2 regions of the Streptomyces sp. NBC_00223 genome follow, and region 1 is predicted to be linked to the other one. Evidence: riboswitches for the same ligand, from Rfam matches in the RefSeq annotation. Region 1 holds a riboswitch; the other holds the start of a gene.

Region 1 (9,466 bases):
GACGGCCTGTTGGGCGAGGGTGAGATTGCGTTCGCTGTTGATCAGTACGCCCTCGGCCTCGGTCCACAGCGCGCCCGGCAGCACCACGTCGGCGTACGCGGTGGTCTCGGTCTCGGCGAAGACGTCCTGGACGACGACGAACTCGGCGGTCTCCAGGCCCTCGATGACGGTACGGCGGTTGGCGACCGAGGCCACCGGGTTGGTGCAGATGATCCAGCAGGCCCGTATCTCCCCGTCGGCCATCCGCCGGAACATCTCCACGGTGCCCCGGCCCGAGCCGTCCGCCCGTACGGTCCCCGGCGCCAGCCCCCACAGCTCCTCGACGAAGGCCCGGTCCTCGTCGACCAGCACCGAGCGCTGGCCGGGCAGCCCCGGGCCCATGTACCCCATCTCCCGGCCGCCCATCGCGTTGGGCTGGCCGGTCAGGGAGAAGGGGCCGCTGCCGGGGCGGCAGATCGCGCCGGTGGCCAGATGCAGATTGATCAGCGCGTTGGTGTTCCAGGTGCCGTGCGTCGACTGGTTGAGGCCCATCGTCCAGCAGGAGGTCCACTCGCCGCCGGCGGCCGCCTCGCCGATCCAGCGGGCGGCCGTGCGCAGATCCTCCTCGGGGACGCCGGTGATCTCGGCGACGGACGCGGGCGGGTAGTCGGCCAGGAACTCCGGCATGGCCTCCCAGCCCTCGGTCCGCTCGGCGATGAACACCGGGTCGGTGTGGCCGTCCGCCACCAGCAGATGCAGCAGCCCGTTCAGCAGTGCCAGATCCGTACCCGGTCTGACCTGGAGGAAGAGATCGGCCTTGGCGGCGGTCGCGGTCCGCCGGGGGTCAACGACGATCAGCTTGGCGCCCGCCTTCACCCGGTCCATCAGCCGCAGGAAGAGGATCGGGTGGCAGTCGGCCATGTTGGCGCCGATGACGAAGAAGAGGTCGGCCTTCTCGAAGTCCTGGTACGAGCCGGGCGGTCCGTCGGCGCCGAGCGACAGCTTGTAGCCGCTGCCCGCGCTGGCCATGCACAGCCGCGAGTTGGACTCGATCTGGTTGGTGCCGAGGAAGCCCTTGGCGAGCTTGTTGGCCAGATACTGCGCCTCCAGGCTCATCTGCCCGGAGACGTAGAGCGCCACCGCGTCCGGCCCGTGGGTGTCGACGATCTCCCGCAGCCGCCGGGCGGTCTCGGCGATCGCGTGCTCGGCCGGCGCGGGCTCGGGGGCGGCGCCGCGCTCGGCCCGGACCAGCGCGGTCGTCAGCCGGCCGGGAGCGGCGAGCATGTCGGCGGTGGTCGCGCCCTTGGTGCACAGCCGCCCGAAGTTGGCCGGGTGCGTCTTGTCACCCGAGGCCCTGAGCACGGTTCTGCGTCCGTCCGGCCCCCTGCCGATGTCGAGGACCATCCCGCATCCCACCCCGCAGTACGAGCAGACCGTACGCACCTGTTCCGCGTCGGTCCGCGAGTCCGGTGCGGACACGCGCGTCCCCCTCTCGCGATCGGATGACCGGTCGACCGTACGAAACGCCCATGACGCCCCTGTCACACCCGCGCAGCAACTGCGGTTACACCCGGCACACATGCCGGGCGCGGGGTGTGTGAGGAGCGCCGTGACAAGAATGCCTTCACCGGACAGAGGCTGTCCGGGGCTCTGACACTCCCGTCGTCGCGGTGGCTGAGCGGATCCGGCGGCCCGCGTGCGTACGCTCGGAGCGCGGCGGCGCCGGGGCCGTCCCATCCCCGCGGCGCCGCCGGCCGGACCGCGCGGCGGACGGAGCTCCGCGCGGGTACGACACCGGACACGAACCCCCAGGGAGCAGCCGTGCTGTCCATCAGCCACTACGGACGCCCGTACGTCGACGACGCCAGGGACCGGATCGACGCGCAGGTCGCGGCCTGGCGTGAGCTGGCCGACGCGGGGGCCAGATTCCGCGGGAGCGGGGCGGCCAAGGTGGAGTACGAGCAGGCGGCCGCGGCCTTCGAGGTGACGTACTTCACGAATCTCGTCCACGTACTGGACAACTACTTCGCGCGGCGAGACCGGGCCCTGGAGGGCGAGGACGGCAACGCGCTCAACGAGGTGCGGGTGCTGTGCGCGTCCCTGATGAACAACGGCGGAAAGCTCGCCGCCGATCAGCGGATCGGGCTCGCGCCGGAGCGCTCGGTACTCGGTTACACGGCCGGCGACCCGATCCGGCTCGGGGAGGAGGACTTCGTCCGGCTGGCGGAGGCGTTCTTCGCGGAGATCGAGGCCAAGTTCGTCTGAGCGCGCGCCGAGGTCCGCCGGGCCGCCTGGCGGGCGCAGGGCGCCGGGCGGGCGTGCGTCGGGAGGGGCGGGTGACGGCTCCCGGAGGCGGGTGGGGGCGGCGGGGTGGCCGGTGGGGGCCGTGGGGCGGCGGGGTGGGCGGGGATCGGCCAGGCGGGCTGATCGGCCGTCAATTACCCGTCCACCACGTGGAATTACCGTTTCCAGGTCAGTGGCCCCTGGCATAGTCCCCGGCATGGAGACCGATTACTTCTGGACCCTGATCGCGGACTGCCGCCGTCAGGGGCTCAGCGGCGACGGACGCGACACACGGCTCCGCGAGGCGCTGCTGCGCCTGCCGCCGCCGGAGGTGATCCGCTTCCAGGCGTGTCTGGAGTACGTGACCGGCGAGGCGTACAGCTGGAATCTGTGGGCCGCCGCCGACCGGATCTTCGGCGGCTGGTGCTCCGACGACACCTTCTGCTGGTTCCAGCGCTGGATGGTCGGCCTGGGCCGGCCGGTCTTCGAGGCCGCCGTCGCCGACCCGGACGTCCTCGCCTACGCCCCCGAGGTGCTGCGGCTGTCCGGTCGCCCGCGCGAGGCGTGGGCGGCCGCCGACCGCCCGCAGTGGGAGTCGCTGGCCCACCTCGCCCCGCGGGCGTACGAACGGCTCACCGCCCCCTTCACGGACTTCGGCGACGCCTTCCACGCCGCGGCCCGGGACCTGCTGGAGGCCGAACTTGAGGCGGCGGGCGCGACCGGGTCCGTACGCCGGGCGGCCGCGCCCAGGGGCCGGCGCTGGAGCGCCCTGGACGAGGCCGAGTCCCGCCGCCGGCTGCCCCGGCTGACCGCGATGTTCCCGCTCACACCCCGTTGACCAGGCGGAGGTAGCGGACCCAGTCCCAGTTGGGGCCCGGGTCGGTGTGGTCGGTGCCGGGCACCTCGACATGGCCGATGATGTGGTCGCGGTCCTTGGGGATGCCGTACCGGTCGCAGATCGCCGCGGTCAGGGCGGCGGAGGCGTGGTACATCGCCGCGGTGAAGTACGACGGCTGGTCGACCCAGCCCTCGTGCTCGATGCCGATGCTGCGGGTGTTGTAGTCCCAGTTGCCCGCGTGCCAGGCGACGTCGTGCTCACGGACGCACTGGTCGATCGCGCCGTCGGCGGACCGCACCACGTAGTGCGCGGCGGCCGCGTGGGCGGGGTCCTGGAAGAGCCGGATCGTGTCGGCGAAGGTCTCCTGGGTGACATGGATCACCACCAGCTCGATCGGATAGGTCGAAGGGCGGTTCGAGGCGGTGAAGTTGGCGCCGCTGGCCGGGGCCCAGGTGGCGGACGGGTAGTCGACGGTCGCCGCGGCGGCGGGCCCGTCCCCGGACCACAGCTCACCCGCGAGGGCCGCGCCGGCGGCGGCGCCCAGGACGAGACCGCCGCGCAGCAGTGAGCGGCGGGTGGGCGAGGGGCGGTCACCGGGGGCGCCGGGCGTGGCACCGGTCGCCGAGCCCGAGTGGCCGGATCGGGCCGGTGTGCGGGGGAGTTGGTGACGGCTGGCGCGTTCCATGACGGGCTCCCTGATACATCGAGATGCGGACGGGTGCATGACAAGAACGTCGAGCCTGCCCATCGTGGGGCCCACGCCCTTGACCTGCCAAGCGATTCGCGCATCGGCAGAGGTCCATACCGGTGAAGGGCGCTCCGCACGCCCTGTCGCCTCCCCGACCCATCCGCGATCAACCGTTCACCAAGGGTAGCCATTCGGACACCTCCGCATAACAACTGACACACACTCACATCACTGCCCGGCCACGTCGACTGACCGCTTTGTCGGTTCTACGCGTCGCATGTCCGATTGGTTCCCGCGTTCAACTCTTCGATACGGCTTGGAAAACGCCTCCGGCTCTATTAACGTTCGATAACGCAGCGCGGTTGTCATCGCCGCCGCAGAGGCGGCAAACCGTGCGCTTGCCGAATCCCGTCCGCGGGAACCGGGGACCCAGAACATGGGGTGAATCGGGCAGCAGTCAGGCCCGTAGGAGACCTTCCTGCTCCGAACCCGTCAGCTAACCCGGTAGGCGAGAAGGAAGGAAAGGAGTGCGCCCGCAGTGGCGTCCAACCAGCCTGCCTACGCCCCCGCCCGACCGGAGGGCGACACCGCCCCCGAGTGGGACTACTTCGCGCCCTCCGCGCACACGGCACCGTCCACGCCCTCGACCGCCCCGGCGCAGCAGTTCGTGTCCGAGGCCGCCGGCGATCCGCACCGCCTTCCCCAGCAGCGCACCGCCGCCCGGGGCACCGCGGGGATCGACTTCGCCGACATCACGGGGAGCCAGGCCGCGCCCGTGGCCCCCGTATCCGTATCCGTACCCGTCCCCTTCTCGCTGACGGACGCCGTCGCCGGCGCGCCGCTGGCCGGGACACCGTCGTACGACCCCACGGCGGTCGGCGGGCGGCTGCGGGACGACGAGGATCCGGCGCGGCCCGAGGCGGCCGACGTACCGGCGCCCGAGGAGGCGCCGGCCGAGGCCGCGTCGGCCGTGGCGTCCGAGGCCGCCCCCGCGGGCGCCCAGGACCCCGGTGAGGCGCTGTGCGCCCGTATCCTCGGCCAGGTCGCCGCGCAGCGCGAGGCCGTCGCCCAGGCCGAGCGTGAGGCCGCCGAGCGCGACGCGGCCCGGGAGGCCGCGGCCCGGAAGGTACGGGAGCAGGCCGCCGCCGCGAAGGCCGCCGCCGAGGCGAAGGCCAAGGCCGAGTCGGAAGCCGCCGCGCGGGCCGAGGAGGAGCGCCTCGCGCTGCTCGCCGTCTCGTACATCAAGCCGGTGGCCTCCTACACGCTCACCGCGGGCTTCGGCGAGGCCGACCTGTGGGCCAATCTGCACACCGGCCAGGACTTCACCGCGCCGACCGGTACGCCCGTGCACGCGATTCACACCGGGACGGTGACGTCGGCCGGCTGGGCCGGGTCGTACGGCTACCGGGTCGTGCTCACGCTGGACGACGGTACGGAGCTCTGGTACTGCCACCTGTCGACGATGGTCGTGACCGAGGGACAGGTCACGACGGGCGACACGGTCGGGCGGGTCGGGGCGACCGGGAATGTGCCGGCGCCGCATCTGCACCTGGAGGTACGGCCCGGTGGCGGGGCTCCCGTCGACCCGCTGCCGTGGCTGCGCGGGCACGACGTGGCCGTCTGACGTTCGGGCCCTCAGTCGCCGGGCGGGCTTGTTCTGGCCTCAAGCGCCGGCCGGGGCTGGTGCTTATTTGGTGCGGCGGTCCGAGAAGGTCCAGGAGAGGGCCGCCACCGTGGCCGCCGTCGTGAAGACGGCGGGCCACGAGCCGATCTTCTTCGCCAGCGGGTGGGCGCCCGCGAACGCGGCCACGTACGCCCCCGTCAGGCCCGCCGCCGTGCCGCTCCCGGCGTCCCTGCTCCACTGCCGCGCCGCGACGGCGCCCGCGGCGACCAGCGCCACGCCGCCGAGTTCGCGGCGCTTGGTCCACCGGGCGATCCCGTAGCCGCCGATCAGCCCACCGGCGGCCACCACACTCGCGGAAACCCCAGCCATCGTGTCCTCCTCAGCCCGATTCGCCACGGTCCGAGGCTAACCCGCGGCCGCGGTGCCGCCGCCGCGGGGGCCCTACGACCGCCAGCGCAGCCGCAGCGCCGCCGTCACGAAGCCGGGGCCGAAGGCGGCCGCCAGGCCCGTGGAGCCGTCCGCCGGGGGCTGTTCGTCGTCGAAGGTGCGCTGGAGGACGTCGAGGATGGCCACCCCGCCGCCGTTGCCCCGCGCGGCCAGGGTCGCGCGCGAGTGCCGTACGAAGTCGTCGGCGGCGTCCAGCCCCTTGACCACGTGGTCCAGGATGGCCGGGCCGCCGGGGTGGATGACGCCGAACGCCGGGTCGGGCGTCCACTTCGCCAGCTCCGGCATGACCTCGCCGACCGCGTCGACCGCGGCCTTCGTGCTGTCGAAGTGGTAGCCGTCCGCCTCGACCCGCAGGTAGTACGCGGCGGTGCTGCCGGGCAGCCAGAACTCGAAGGTGTCCTCGACCACCGGGCCGGGCCCGATCGGGTCGCTGGTGACCAGGCAGGCGGCGGCCGAGTCGGAGAAGAGCAGCTTGTAGATGACCGAGTTGATGCCGTCGTCGGCCCGCTGGTAGACGGTCGAGAGCGTTTCCGACACCACGACCAGCACCCGCCGTCGGCCCGTGGCGACCAGCCTGGCGGCCTGGACGAGCGCCTGGGCGCCGCCCGCGCAGCCGAGTTGGGTCATCGGGACCCGGGCGACCGTCGGCGACAGTCCCAGGTCCTCGATGAGGTGGACGTCGAGGCCCGGGATGGACAGGCCCGTGCTGTGCGACGTGACCACGCCGTCGATGTCGCCCGGCGCCACCCCGTGGTCCGCCAGCACCTGCCGGGCGGCCCGTACGCCCATGTCCCGGACATGACCGTAGGTGACGGTGTTGCGCGGGGTGAACTCGCCGGGCTCCGCCACCTCGGCCAGCGGCGCGACGAAGTGCCGGGTGTCGACGCCGATCCGGCTGCCGAGCCGGTCGATCACCTGCGGCCTGGGGTGGTCCGGGTGGTCCGCGTGGATCTGCGCGAGCACCTGCTCGGTGGTGGCGACGTACGGGGACATGACGACGGCCGGGCGGGCTATGTGGGCGACGGGCGTGGCGGATTCGACGGATGCGGCGGTCACGGCGGGTCCTCTCAGGAGACGGGCGGCAGAGCGGCCGCGGGTGCGCCGATCGGCGCGGCCGGGGCGGAGCCGGCCGGGTCCGCCGCCAGGGTGGTGAACCCGGAGGCGAAGTCGACCAGGCGCACCAGGTTGGGCGGCGTGTCGTCACCGTCCAGCGACCGGTATTCGATCGACGCGAGGATCGCCATCCGCTCGGTCAGTCCCCAGTGGGGCCGGGTATCGGTGGCGATCAGCTCGGCGGCGATGTCGGCGAGCGGCCGTCCGGCGGTGTGGGCGCCATGGATTCGGTCGCGCAGCTCCAGCAGGTAGTCGGCGTAGACGCGTACGTCCGCGGGTGTCATGACCGGCCCGTGCCCGGGCACGATCAGCCGCGGGTCAAGCTCCAGTACGCGCAGGGTCGCGCGGTGGATCTCGTCGAGCGGCCCGGCCCAGTGCACGGGGTGGTCGTCGCAGAACACGACGTCGCCCGCGCACACGATGCCCTCGTCGGGCAGGTGCACGATCAGGTCGCCCTCGGTGTGGGCGGGGCCGACCTCGATCAGGCTGACCGCCACCCCGCCGATGTCCAGGTCGAGTTGACCGCTGAACGTGCGGTTCGGGTGGACGGTGTCCGCGACGCCGAAGTCGCCGTAGCGGCCGAAGTGCCGCTGAATGTAGGCGCCCAGCGGGGTCTCCGGGTCGCCGGTGGCGATGAGCGCGGCCAGTTCGGCCGGCGAGGGCTCGGCGCACAGATGGACGCCGTTGGCCCGGGTGCTGATGATCTCCACCGGTGGCTCGGCGGAGCCCTCGGTCCCGTCGCCGCCCGCCGGGTCGGGCAGGAAGAGCGCGTTGCCGTAGGAGTGGTCCCCGTTGCCGTGGGTGTTGACGACCGTGTCGATCCGGGTGTCCGGCGCGAGCACCCCGGCGGCGAGCCGCAGCAGGTGCCGGGTCATGTCGGCGGTGTACGGCGTGTCGACCAGAAGGGCGGTGTCCTCGCCCGTGACGACCACGCAGTTGGCCATGCCCCAGGTCGCGTGACCGTCCGGCAGCCACACATGGACGTGGGGCGTCAACGCCCGCAGTCTGCGGGGCAATTGGAAGCTCATGAAGCCTCATTGTGCTGGTCGCGGGGGCTGTTGGCCCCACGGGGGTCGGCACCGGGCCGCGATACGGGGCCGGTGTGAACGGGGAGATCCGGGGGGCCGGTGAGGTCACCCGAGGGGCCGCCCGGGCCCTGCGCGGGTCGGGGGTCGGCGGCCGAACTCCCTTTGCCGGAGAGGTCGTTGGAGCCATCGCGTTCGGGGTCCACCGGGCCGTGCGCGGGCGCGTGCATCGGGGGGCGCGGCACCGGCCGCTCGCCCTGGTCGTACAGCACGAACATCAGCCGGCCGCCGGGTACGCCGAAGGGGCCGGCCGCGCACATCGTCGCCCAGCCGAGGCCGAGTTCGGCGTGCATCAGCGGGCGGGCGCCCTCGGCCCGCGGCTGGATGTACTCGGCGGTCGGCGACCCGTAGATCTCGCCGACGACCGGATCGTGCCGTACGTCGGCCTGGAGCTGGGCCAGCGTCCGGTTGTGCGGGTTCGCCGCGACCGCCGCCCTCAGCTGGGGTACCAGTAAAGGAAGCCAACTTCCCCGCCAGTCCGCGAGAACGACCTCCCTGGCCTCCGGGTCGAGCAGCATCCACCGCATCGTGTTGGCCGGCACCTCGCGCCGCGGGAACAGCCGGCTGAACGCGCTGTTGTAGGCCACGAGGTCCCACGCCACGTCGTTGATGTACGCCATCTCCGAGAAGTCGCGCAGCACCCGCTCCCAGGGCCGGGGGACCGCCGTGCCGAGCCGCGGGTCGAGCGGGTACGCCGGCGGGAGGCCGGTCGCGTACAGCACCAGCGCCTCCCACTCGTGGTCGGACAGGCGCAGTATGCGGGCGATCGGGTCGAGCACCTCGGTGCTGAGGGTGGCGAGCTTGCCGCGCTCGACATAGCCGTACTTGTGCTCGGGCCAGCCGAGCAGCCGGGTCATGTGTTCGTGGGTGAGCCCCTCGACCCTGCGCCCGCGCGGGTCGGCGCGCGGGGTGAGGCCGAGGTCGGCGGGGTCGACACGGGCGCGGGCGCGGGTGAGAAGAGTCTGCAGGGCCTCGCGGTTGCGCATCACGTGTTCACGTCCCCTTGGAGCGACTTGCGGCGTGCGGTCAGAGATCTCGTGGATCGAGCTCCCGGGCAAGCTTGTACCCGACCTCGAAACGGCTGCCCGCGCCCAGGCGTTCCATCAAGGTGACCATCACGTCCTCCACGGCCCGGCGGTCGATGCCGAGCCTGGTGGCGATCCGGTCGTCGCCGTACCCGTTGGTCATCAGACGGATCACGGCCCTTTCCTGCGCGCTGAGTTCGGCGTGGTGCGGGCGGGCGCCGGCCAGCGACAGCGGGGTCGCGCCCTGCCAGTACGTCTCGTAGATCGAGGCGAAGGACTGGACGAGCAGGGAACAGCGGATACGGATCATCGAGGGTGCGTCGGGGGTGTCCGTGCCGTAGGGGGTGCTCGGGGTCGTGCCTGGGACCGCTGTCGGGCGCGTGG
Region 2 (9,466 bases), 4.3 Mb from region 1:
GTAGTGATGGAGGTGCGTACCCGTGTTCCGTCCCACCGCCCGCTACGTCCTGCCCGAGTTCACCGAGCGCGGCAGCAACGGCGTCCGCACGATGGACCCCTACTCCAAGCTGCTCCAGGAGCGGATCGTCTTCCTGGGCACGCAGATCGACGACACGTCGGCGAACGACGTGATGGCCCAGCTCATCCACCTGGAGAGCTCCGCGCCCGAGCAGGACATCAACCTCTACATCAACTCCCCCGGCGGCTCCTTCTCCGCGATGACCGCGATCTACGACACGATGCAGTTCGTCACCTGCGACGTGGCGACGGTCTGCATCGGCCAGGCGGCCTCCGCCGCCGCGGTGCTGCTGGCCGCGGGCTCGCCCGGCAAGCGGTTGATCACACCGGGCGCGCGTGTTCTGATCCACCAGCCCTCGCTGAGCGAGGCCGTACAGGGCGATGTGTCGGACCTGGAGATCCAGGCCAATGAACTGCTGCGCACCCGCGAGCAGTTGGAGACGCTGCTGGTCAGGCACACCGGCCGGGAACTGGATCAGGTCCGCGCCGACATCGAGCGGGACAAGGTCCTCGACGCGCAAGCGGCCGTCGACTACGGCCTGGTGGACCGGACGACCACCAGCCGCAAGGCCAACACCCCCGCGTACGGCCTGCGGTGACCCGCGGTGGTGCCGGAACCGCCGCCGCTGCCGGCGCTGACCCGCTCGGAGGGCGAGCTGATCGACACCTATCTGGAGGTCGTCGACCTGCTCGGCCGGATCAACCCGTCCCGCAACACGGACACCTATGCCGCGCTGCGGGCCGCGCAGGCGCTGGTGAGCCGGGCGGTCGCACTGCGGGAGGCGCTCACCGTGATGCATCTGCGCGGTGAGACCCAGATGCACCACGCCACGCTCGGGCGCGCGCTGCGGGTGCTCGACGGGCAGCGGCGGACCGGTCAGGTGGCTGTGCCGCCCGACCCCGCGGCGCCGCCGGACGCGTGAGGCCGCGGAGGTGCGAACCCCCGACGCGTGAACCGGCGGACGCGTGAGCCGCCGGACATGTGCCGTCGCGGCGCCGAATTCGTGACGCTGCGCCACCGGTTGCGCCACCCGGTGTCGGCTCGGCTCAGTCCATTGGCGTATTCCGCCGCTTCCGGCAATCCGTCGAACAGTTGCGGCCAGCGGCCGGGCCCGGCCGGGAGCCCCGGAGATCGTCGCAGGTCAGATCGTACGGCGACGGCGGCCGGCGGGCGCGGGCCGCAGGCGCTCACCCGGACGGCGGAGGCGTGACGAGACTCACATCGCGCGTTTCTGTGACCGCGCGAGTGCGTGGAGTGGGTAACCATCCGTGCTGACGACAAGCCCCCGCCGCCGTGGCGGGGCGGTCCGCGCGGATGCCCAGTCCTGCCGACGCGTTGGATGCCAGGTCGACATGAGTGCAGCGGCAGGAGCGGAGGACCCAGCACGACGGGTCGGTCCCGGAACGCGTCCGGGCCGGCCCTTGGGGTGAAGCCGCAGTGCGCGGCCGGGCATCTTCGCCTGCCCGAACCCGACAGGTCATCCTTCGCAGGCTGATGACGAAGGGTTGCGCATGACCGCGCTCAACCGCATCACGTCTCCTCACCTGTCCGCGCGGCTGACCCGGCTCGGGGCCGCCTCCATGCTCACCGCGGCGGCCGTCACCGTACCGTCCCTGCTGCCGGAGACCGTCCAGCGGGCCGAGGCCGCGTCACTGGGCGCGGAGGCGCTCGGCATCGCGGCCTCGAAGAAGGGTTCGCCCTATCAGTGGGGGGCGTCCGGGCCGTACCGCTTCGACTGCTCGGGCCTGACGCTGTACTCGTTCAAGGCGGCGGGCAAGTCCCTCCCGCGTACGGCGGCGGCGCAGTACAACAGCACGCAGCACATCTCCGTGGGCTCCCGAAGAGTCGGTGACCTGGTCTTCTTCCACTCCGGTTCCTCCGTTTACCACGTCGGCATCTACGCCGGCGCCGGCACCATCTGGCACGCGCCCAAGACCGGCACCACGGTCCGGCTGGAACGCATCTGGACGAACAGCGTCTGGTACGGGCGGGTGGTCGGGTGAGCCGGGGTCCGGGCCGGGCGCCTGATCCGGGCCCTGGTCGGGCGCCCGGCCCGGACCGTCAGACGGCGAGCGCGCGGCCCCAGCCGCGGGTGACACGCCGGACGGCGATCGTGCCCGTGACGGCCGCTATCGCCAGCAGCACGCAGATGTCCGTGTACGTACGCGGCGCGTGGCCCATGGCGGCCTCGCGCAGGGCGTCGGCGGCCCAGTACCCGGGTGAGAGCGGGGCGGCCGCGCGCATCCAGCCCGGGAGGGTGGACAGCGGTACGAGCACACCGCCGAGGGTGGTGAGGAAGAAGGCGCCGATGTCGAACGCGGCCATGAGCTGGCCGTAGCTCCGTACGAGCAGGGCGGCGGCCGAGCCCATGCCCAGCAGCGCCAGTATCCAGGCGACGCAGGCGGCCACGAGCAGGCCGGGCGCGGCCACGCGCATTCCGAAGGCGACCACGCCGAAGCCGAGGACGAACACCTGCTGGGCGGCGAGCACGCCGAACACGGGCAGGGCCTTGCCGATCAGCAGCTCGCCCGCGCGTACGGGGGTCTGGCGCAGCCGGTCCCAGGTGCGCCAGACCCGCTCGGACAGGATCGACGAGCCCACGATCGACAGGGCGAGCAGCGAGAACGTCACGAGCGAGCCGACGACGGCCAGCGCGGTCCCCGACGGCCCCTGGACGGCCGTGTAGAGCGGCCGCATCGCGAGCAGCAGGATCACGGGCATGAGGAGGCGGCCGATCAGCGGGCCGGGCTCGTGCAGCAGCACGGCGGCGTTGTGCCGCACGAGCACGCCGGCCCTCCCCACCCCGCCCCGCGCGCCCCCGCCACCCTCGCGCGGGTCGCGCGGTTGCCGGGGCTCACCCGCCGACGTGACCCCGGAGGCGGCGGCCGACACACGGACGGCGGAGTCAGCCCCCGCGTCGGCACCAGGGCGAATCCCTTCCTCGCCGCCCGGCGGAAGGAAGACGGCCGCGTGCCGGTCCACGCCTGTCACGGCGGGACGGCGCTGCGTGGCAGCGGCCGCGGAGATCGGGGATCCGGCGCCATCCGAGACGCGCACACCCCCGTTGCGACCCGCCTCGGCACGCGGCGACCGGATCCCGGAACAGCCCGGCTCTCCACCCGCCCCGGCCGCGTCGGCGGCGTCGGCGGCGCCGGGCACATTGGCGACGGACATACGCGCGTCGACAGCATCCGGGCCGGGTTTCCGGCCGCCCGCGCCCGGCCCCGGCGGGCCGGCGGCGAGGACACCCGCGCCCGGCTCCGGTTGCCGCCCGCCGTCCACGAAACCGCCGGAGGCGAACTCCGCCTCGGTGCCCGGCGGGGTGGCGAGGGCCTTGGGCGCCGAGGTGGCGAGGGCCGCGTAGAGGTCGTCGAGGTCGGGGCGGCGGACGTCGACCGCGAGGGGCGCGCACCCGGCGGTGAGGAGCGCCGCGAGGTCGGCCGGCGGATCGAAGGTGGCGATCCGCAGCCCGCCCTGCCCGTCGTCCCGGGTACGGGAACCCAGCTCGGCGGGGAGCCCGGGCCGCGGCCGGTCCGGGTCGAGGGCGACCCGTACCTCGCCGGGCAGCCCGCTCGTGAGCGCCGCCCGCTCCCCGCGGGCGACCACGCGTCCGGCCCTGGCCACGGCCAACGTCGCGTCCAGGTCGACGAGTTCGGGCAGGTAGTGCGTGGTGTAGACGACCGCCGCACCCGCGTCCGCGCGGGCCCGTACCGCCGCGAGCAGCGCCTGCCGGGTCTCGGGGTCCGCGCCCGCGGTCGGCTCGTCGAGCAGCAGCACGCGCGGCGAGCCGACCATCGCGGCGGCGGCCTGCGTACGGCGCCGCTGCCCGCCGGAGAGGACCGCGCACCGCCGGTCCAGCACGTCCCCGAGCACCAGCTCCTCCGCGACCGCCTCGACCGAGCGGGCTGCGGCGGCCCGCCGCAGCCCCGCGAGCCCGGCGAACAGCCCCAGGTGCTCGCGGACGGTGACCGTCGGGTAGAGGGCGAGCTCCTGCGGCGCGACGCCGAACAGCGCGCGGGCGGCCCGCGGTTCGGCCAGCGCGTCGATCCCGCAGACGGTGACGCGCCCCGCCCCGGGCCGCACCAGACCGGTGGTGACCTCCACGAACGTCGTCTTCCCTGCCCCGTTGTGCCCGATCAGCCCGGTGACCTCCCCGGCCCGCACCTCCAGCGAGAAGCCGTCGAGCGCCAACGTCTTCCCGTACCTCTTCGTCAGTCCCTCGACGACCAGCATCGTCACCCCTCCAGAAGTTGATCTACACCGTATAGATCTACACTGTAGAGGCATGAGCGGAAAACGGGAAGAGATCCTGGAAGCGGCCCTGGCCATCGCTGACGAACGCGGCCTTTCCGGCCTGTCGATGCGGGCCGTCGCGCAGGCGGTCGGCGTCACCCCGATGGCGCTGTATCCGCACGTCAAGGACAAGGCGGGCCTGCTGGACGCGATGCTCGGCCGGGTGCTCGCCCAGGTGTACGAGGCCGCGCCCGAGATGGGGCAGGACGTGGACTGGCGCAAGCGGCTGCGCGCCTTCGCGCACACCGCGCGGAGCCTGTCGATCGGTCACCCGTGGGTGGCGTCCCTGGTGTTCTCCCGGCCGGCCGTCACCCCGGACGCGGTGGCCACCGTCGATCTCCTCTACTCCGCACTCCTCGACGCGGGCATCCCCCCGGCCGAGGTGCCGCGCATGGAACGGCTCGTGAGCACCTTCGTGCTCGGCTGGATCGCCTCGGAGGCCGGCGGCCGCTTCGGCCCCGGCGTGCCGGACCCGCGCGGGGAGCGCGGCCGGCAACTGCCCGGCGGCACGCTGCCGGGCCATCGGGCGGTCGCGGAGTGGCTGATCCCCCCGGTGGACTGGGACGCCGAATTCGCCGCGAATCTCGACAACCTGGAAGCGCTCGTCGAGGCCGCCGCCCGCGGCTGAACGACCCCGCCGGTCAGCTGAAATGATGGCCGGATGAGCGAACCGGCGTCCCTGCGGCGCATGCTGGCCGAGGCCGCCCGAGGCGCCTTCCCGCCCGCCGACGGCACGGTCACCTTCCTGCCGCAGCCGTCGGCGCGGGACGCCGGGGTCATCGCCTTCACCGCGCACACCGTGGTCTTCGCCGACACGGACGCGAAACCGGACGCGGCCCCGGGCGCGGAATCGGGCGCGGAATCGGGCGCGGAGTCAGCCGCCCTGCGCGCCCTGCTCCCGCCCGGCGACCTCTCCGCGCCGCTCAACCCGCCCTTCCTGACCGCGCTCGCCGCCGGCACCGGCCGCCGCGTCAACAACATCGACCTGCTCACCGTGGCGGCCCCGCTCCCCGGCCCTCCGCCGCTCGACCTGCGGGAGACCGAGGACCGCGGCCACCCGAGGATCGTCCGCGCGCTGCGGCACCGCGACGGCGTACGGGCCTGGACCGTCCCCGGGGGCACGGTGCTCCTCGGGCGCGGGGTCGCCGGGCGCTGGGAGACCGCCGTCGAGGTGGACCCGGACGCGCGCGGCCGGGGGCTGGGCCGCCGGCTCGCCCTGGCCGCACGGCATCTGGTGCCCGACGGTGAGCCGTTGTGGGCGCAGATCGCCCCGGGCAACGCGGCGAGCGTACGGGCCCTGCTCTCCGCGGGCTTCACACCGGTGGGCGCCGAGGCCCTGCTCGTACCGCCGTGCGCGGACTGAGAACGGCCCGCGGACGGAAGCCGTACAACGCCGTGCACCGGCGGAGGGCCGTACCCCTGCCCGCCCCCGGGCTCACCGCACCGGCACCGCCCAGGGAATCATGATCCAGATGGTCTTCCCGCCGTCCTCGGTCGGGGTGATCCGGAGCTTGCCGCCGGACTCGGCGATGAGGTGACGGATGATCACCATGCCCCGCCCGTTGTCCTGCTGGACGGCGGCGGGCAGCCGCTGGGGCCAGCGTGGATGGCTGTCGGTGACGCCGAGGGACAACTCCTCGGAGCGCTCCAGCCGGAGGTCGACGGTGAAGGTCGGCGACTGGCCCGAGGTGTGCAGTACGGCGTTGGTGGCGAGCTCCGAGACGATCAGGCGTACGGAGTCGAAGGCCGGGGTGTCCGGCGGCAGCCCCCACTCGGCGAGCCGCGCGCACACGTAGGACCGGGCGGTCGTCACCGACGAGGGGTCACTCGGCAGGGTGACGGATACTTCCTGAAGATCTGCCATGGCGACGCTGTTCCCTTTCCCGCCGTGCCCGCAGTCGGGCGCCGGCCCGCCTACGGACCGGGCTCCGGATACGGCTGATTCGCGCCAGAGTGGCACCCATCGTGCCGCTATTACGGTCGATCCACAGTGCAATGCATATATCTGTCGCTCGAAACGGTGAACTCTGCTACGTGAGAATGCATTTGGTCGGCAGACTGTCGTAACGACGGCGCTTCGGCCGCACCGCTCACCATCGGAGGTTCGAGAAGCCATGGAACAAGTCCCGGCCGTACGGCGGCGCCGGCTCGGCGAGGAGTTGCGCCGGCTGCGCGATCTGGCCGGACTGACCAGCGGGGAGGCGGCCGGCCTGGCCGGCTGGCACCAGTCGAAGGTCAGCCGGATCGAGACCGGCCGCAGCAGCGTGCGCGCCGAGGACGTGACCGTGCTGCTCGATGTGTACGGGGTGCGCGACCGCGATCTGCGGGACCTGCTCGGCACGCTGGCCGGCAAGGGGCACCAGCGCGGGTGGTGGCACGAGTTCCGCGAGGTGCTGCCGGTGGAGTACCGCGACTTCATCAACCTGGAGACGGGCGCGAGCCGGGCCCGTTCGATGGAGAACAGCGTGGTGCCGGGGCTGCTCCAGACCCCGGCCTACGCTCACGCGCTGACCAGGGACGTCATGCCGCATCTGGGCCGGCGCGAGGTCGACGCGCTGGTCGATGTGCGAATAGCCCGGCAGGCGGTGCTGCGTCAGGACCGGCCGCTGGAGCTGTGGGTGGTGCTCGACGAGGCCGTGCTGCGGCGCGGGGTCGGCGGCCCCGAGGTGATGGCCGAACAGTTGCGCTGCCTGGAAGAGGCCGCCCGGCTCCCGCAAATCCGCCTTCAGGTTCTGCCGTTCACGGCGGGCGGGCACATGGGTGTGACGAATTCGTTCATCATCTTCTCATTTCCGCGCATTGCCGATCTGGATGTGGTTGTTGTCGACCATTTGACGAGTAGTGTTTACATCGATCGGAAAGAGGACATCACCGCGTACGGCACCGCGTTCGCCCGATTGCGCGCCCGCGCTCTACCGTGCGAGGAGTCGGCTGCCATGATCGCCGGTATCCGTGCGGAAATGTCGCTTTAGCGCTCCCCGTGTACCCGTCATAAGAACCGCCGCACAAAGGAGGCATCATGACGACGTTGTCCCGTTACCTTTCCTCCAGCGCGACGCTTTCCGGCGTGAGTTGGAGACGCAGCAGCCACAGCACCGCCGCGAACAACTGCGTGGAGACAGCCCGGCTCGGCTCGGGCGAGGTGGCCGTCCGCGACTCCAAGGACCGGCTCGGACCCGCGCTGCTGTTCGCGCCGGACGCCTGGGGTGACTTCGTTCAGGCGCTGGAGGGCGGCGGGCTCGGCTCGGTCTGACCGGACGCGGGCCCGGGTGGACGGGTACGGGCGGGCACGGGCCCGGGTGGATGGCGCCGCTCAGCCGCGCGGCGCCGTCCGTACGATGACGTCGACCGCGGCGGCCACCTGGCGGTCCGTCAGGTCGCAGCGGGCGGTGAGCCGCAGCCGGGACACCCCGTCGGGCACGGACGGGGGCCGGAAGCAGCCGACCGCCAGGCCCTCGTCCCGGCACCGGGCCGCCCAGCCGAAGGCGGCCTCGGGCGAGGGCGCGCGCACCGACACCACGCAGGAGTCGGGCGCGACCGCGTCGAACCCGGCCCCGGTCAGCCGCCGGTGGAAGTCCCGGGCCACCGCGCGGGCCCGGTCGGCCCGCTCGGGCTCGCGGCGCAGCACCCGCAGCGCGGCGAGCGCGGCGGCGGTGGCGGCGGGGGCCAGGCCGGTGTCGAAGATGAAGGTGCGGGCCGCGTTGACCAGGTGCTCGATGACGGCGGCCGGGCCGAGCACCACCCCGCCCTGCGCGCCCATGGCCTTGGACAGGGTCGCGGTGCACACCACGTCGGGCGCCCCGGCGAGCCCGGCGGCGTGCACAGCGCCGCGCCCGCCCTCGCCCAGCACCCCGAAGCCGTGCGCGTCGTCGACGAGCAGCGCGGCGCCGTACTCCCGGCAGGCGGCGGCCAGCCCAGGCAGCGGGGCCGCGTCGCCGTCCACCGAGAAGACCGAGTCGCTGACCACGACGGCCCGCCCGTCGTGCCCGTCCAGCGCCTTGCGCACGGCCTCGGGGTCGGCGTGCCGTACGACCTCGGTACGGGCCCGGGAGAGCCGGCAGCCGTCGATGAGCGAGGCGTGGTTGGCCGCGTCGGAGACCAGCAGGCTGCCGGGGGCGGTGAGCGCGGTGACCGCGGCGAGGTTGGCGGCGTAGCCGGAGGCGAGTACGAGCGCGGCCTCGAAGCCGGTGAAGTCGGCGATCTCGGCTTCGAGTTCGGCGTGCAGTGCGGTGCTGCCGGTGACCAGCCGGGAGCCGGTGGAGCCCGCGCCCCAGCGCAGGCAGGCGTCGGCCCCGGCGCGGGTGACCTCGGGGTGGCGGGTCAGACCGAGGTAGTCGTTGCCCGCCAGGTCGGTCAGCGGCGAGTCGGCGGCGCGCGGCCGCAGTTCGCGCCGCAGCCCCGCCTCGGCCCGGACCCTGGCCTGTTCGGCGATCCACCCGAAGGGGCCGTGCGGCGGCTGCGTGCTGTTCACTGCGGTCCCTGGGGTCGGTCGGCGGATCGGAGTACGTGCAGCAACGTACTGGGCCGGGACCGTGCACGGGGTGTGGTGATGCACACAGCCTGGGGCGCGCGTGTTGTGCGGTCCGCCATTGGCCGGGGGTGTCCTCGTAGGCGAGGATCGGCCGTATGGATCTGCTGACCACTCTGGTGGACAAGGGGCTGCGGCGTGAGCTGCCCACCCGGGACGAGGCGCTTGCCGTGCTGGCGACCTCCGACGACGAACTGCTGGAGGTGGTGGCGGCGGCGGGCCGGGTGCGCCGTCAGTGGTTCGGGCGCAGAGTCAAGCTGAACTACCTGGTCAACCTCAAGTCCGGGCTGTGTCCCGAGGACTGCTCGTACTGCTCGCAGCGGCTCGGCTCCAAGGCCGACATCCTCAAGTACACCTGGCTGAAGCCCGACGAGGCCGCGGCGGCGGCGCGGGCCGGGGTGGCCGGCGGCGCGAAGCGGGTCTGCCTGGTGGCGAGCGGACGCGGCCCGACCGACCGGGACGTGGACCGGGTCTCGAAGACCATCGAGGCGATCAAGGAGCAGAACGAGGACGTCGAGGTGTGCGCCTGCCTCGGGCTGCTCTCCGACGGTCAGGCCGGCCGGCTGCGGGCGGCGGGCGCGGACG

Evidence for each region. A riboswitch is a leader RNA that binds a small molecule or an ion and turns the genes downstream of it on or off. The one in region 1 is predicted to bind cyclic di-AMP.
Region 2: another riboswitch for cyclic di-AMP. It lies ahead of OHA30_RS33240 (C40 family peptidase); the one in region 1 lies ahead of OHA30_RS14635 (M23 family metallopeptidase).

What each region holds. Positions count from the first base shown of each region.
Region 1 is NZ_CP108109.1:3,509,069-3,518,534, reverse strand. Features, by position in the region: gene OHA30_RS14655 (molybdopterin-dependent oxidoreductase) at 1-1,458, opposite strand, end outside; gene OHA30_RS14650 (hypothetical protein) at 1,801-2,244, shown strand; gene OHA30_RS14645 (DUF4240 domain-containing protein) at 2,480-3,100, shown strand; gene OHA30_RS14640 (N-acetylmuramoyl-L-alanine amidase) at 3,087-3,785, opposite strand; cyclic di-AMP (ydaO/yuaA leader) riboswitch at 4,178-4,314, shown strand; gene OHA30_RS14635 (M23 family metallopeptidase) at 4,327-5,412, shown strand; gene OHA30_RS14630 (hypothetical protein) at 5,476-5,781, opposite strand; gene OHA30_RS14625 (PhlD) at 5,854-6,915, opposite strand; gene OHA30_RS14620 (MBL fold metallo-hydrolase) at 6,927-8,000, opposite strand; gene OHA30_RS14615 (MmyB family transcriptional regulator) at 7,997-9,043, opposite strand; gene OHA30_RS14610 (LuxR C-terminal-related transcriptional regulator) at 9,084-9,466, opposite strand, start outside.
Region 2 is NZ_CP108109.1:7,817,051-7,826,516, reverse strand. Features, by position in the region: gene OHA30_RS33250 (ATP-dependent Clp protease proteolytic subunit) at 23-658, shown strand; gene OHA30_RS33245 (hypothetical protein) at 665-982, shown strand; cyclic di-AMP (ydaO/yuaA leader) riboswitch at 1,391-1,568, shown strand; gene OHA30_RS33240 (C40 family peptidase) at 1,572-2,063, shown strand; gene OHA30_RS33235 (ABC transporter ATP-binding protein/permease) at 2,122-4,293, opposite strand; gene OHA30_RS33230 (TetR/AcrR family transcriptional regulator) at 4,346-4,981, shown strand; gene OHA30_RS33225 (GNAT family N-acetyltransferase) at 5,015-5,716, shown strand; gene OHA30_RS33220 (ATP-binding protein) at 5,789-6,217, opposite strand; gene OHA30_RS33215 (helix-turn-helix domain-containing protein) at 6,468-7,325, shown strand; gene OHA30_RS33210 (DUF397 domain-containing protein) at 7,373-7,606, shown strand; gene OHA30_RS33205 (8-amino-7-oxononanoate synthase) at 7,667-8,824, opposite strand; gene bioB (biotin synthase BioB) at 8,980-9,466, shown strand, end outside.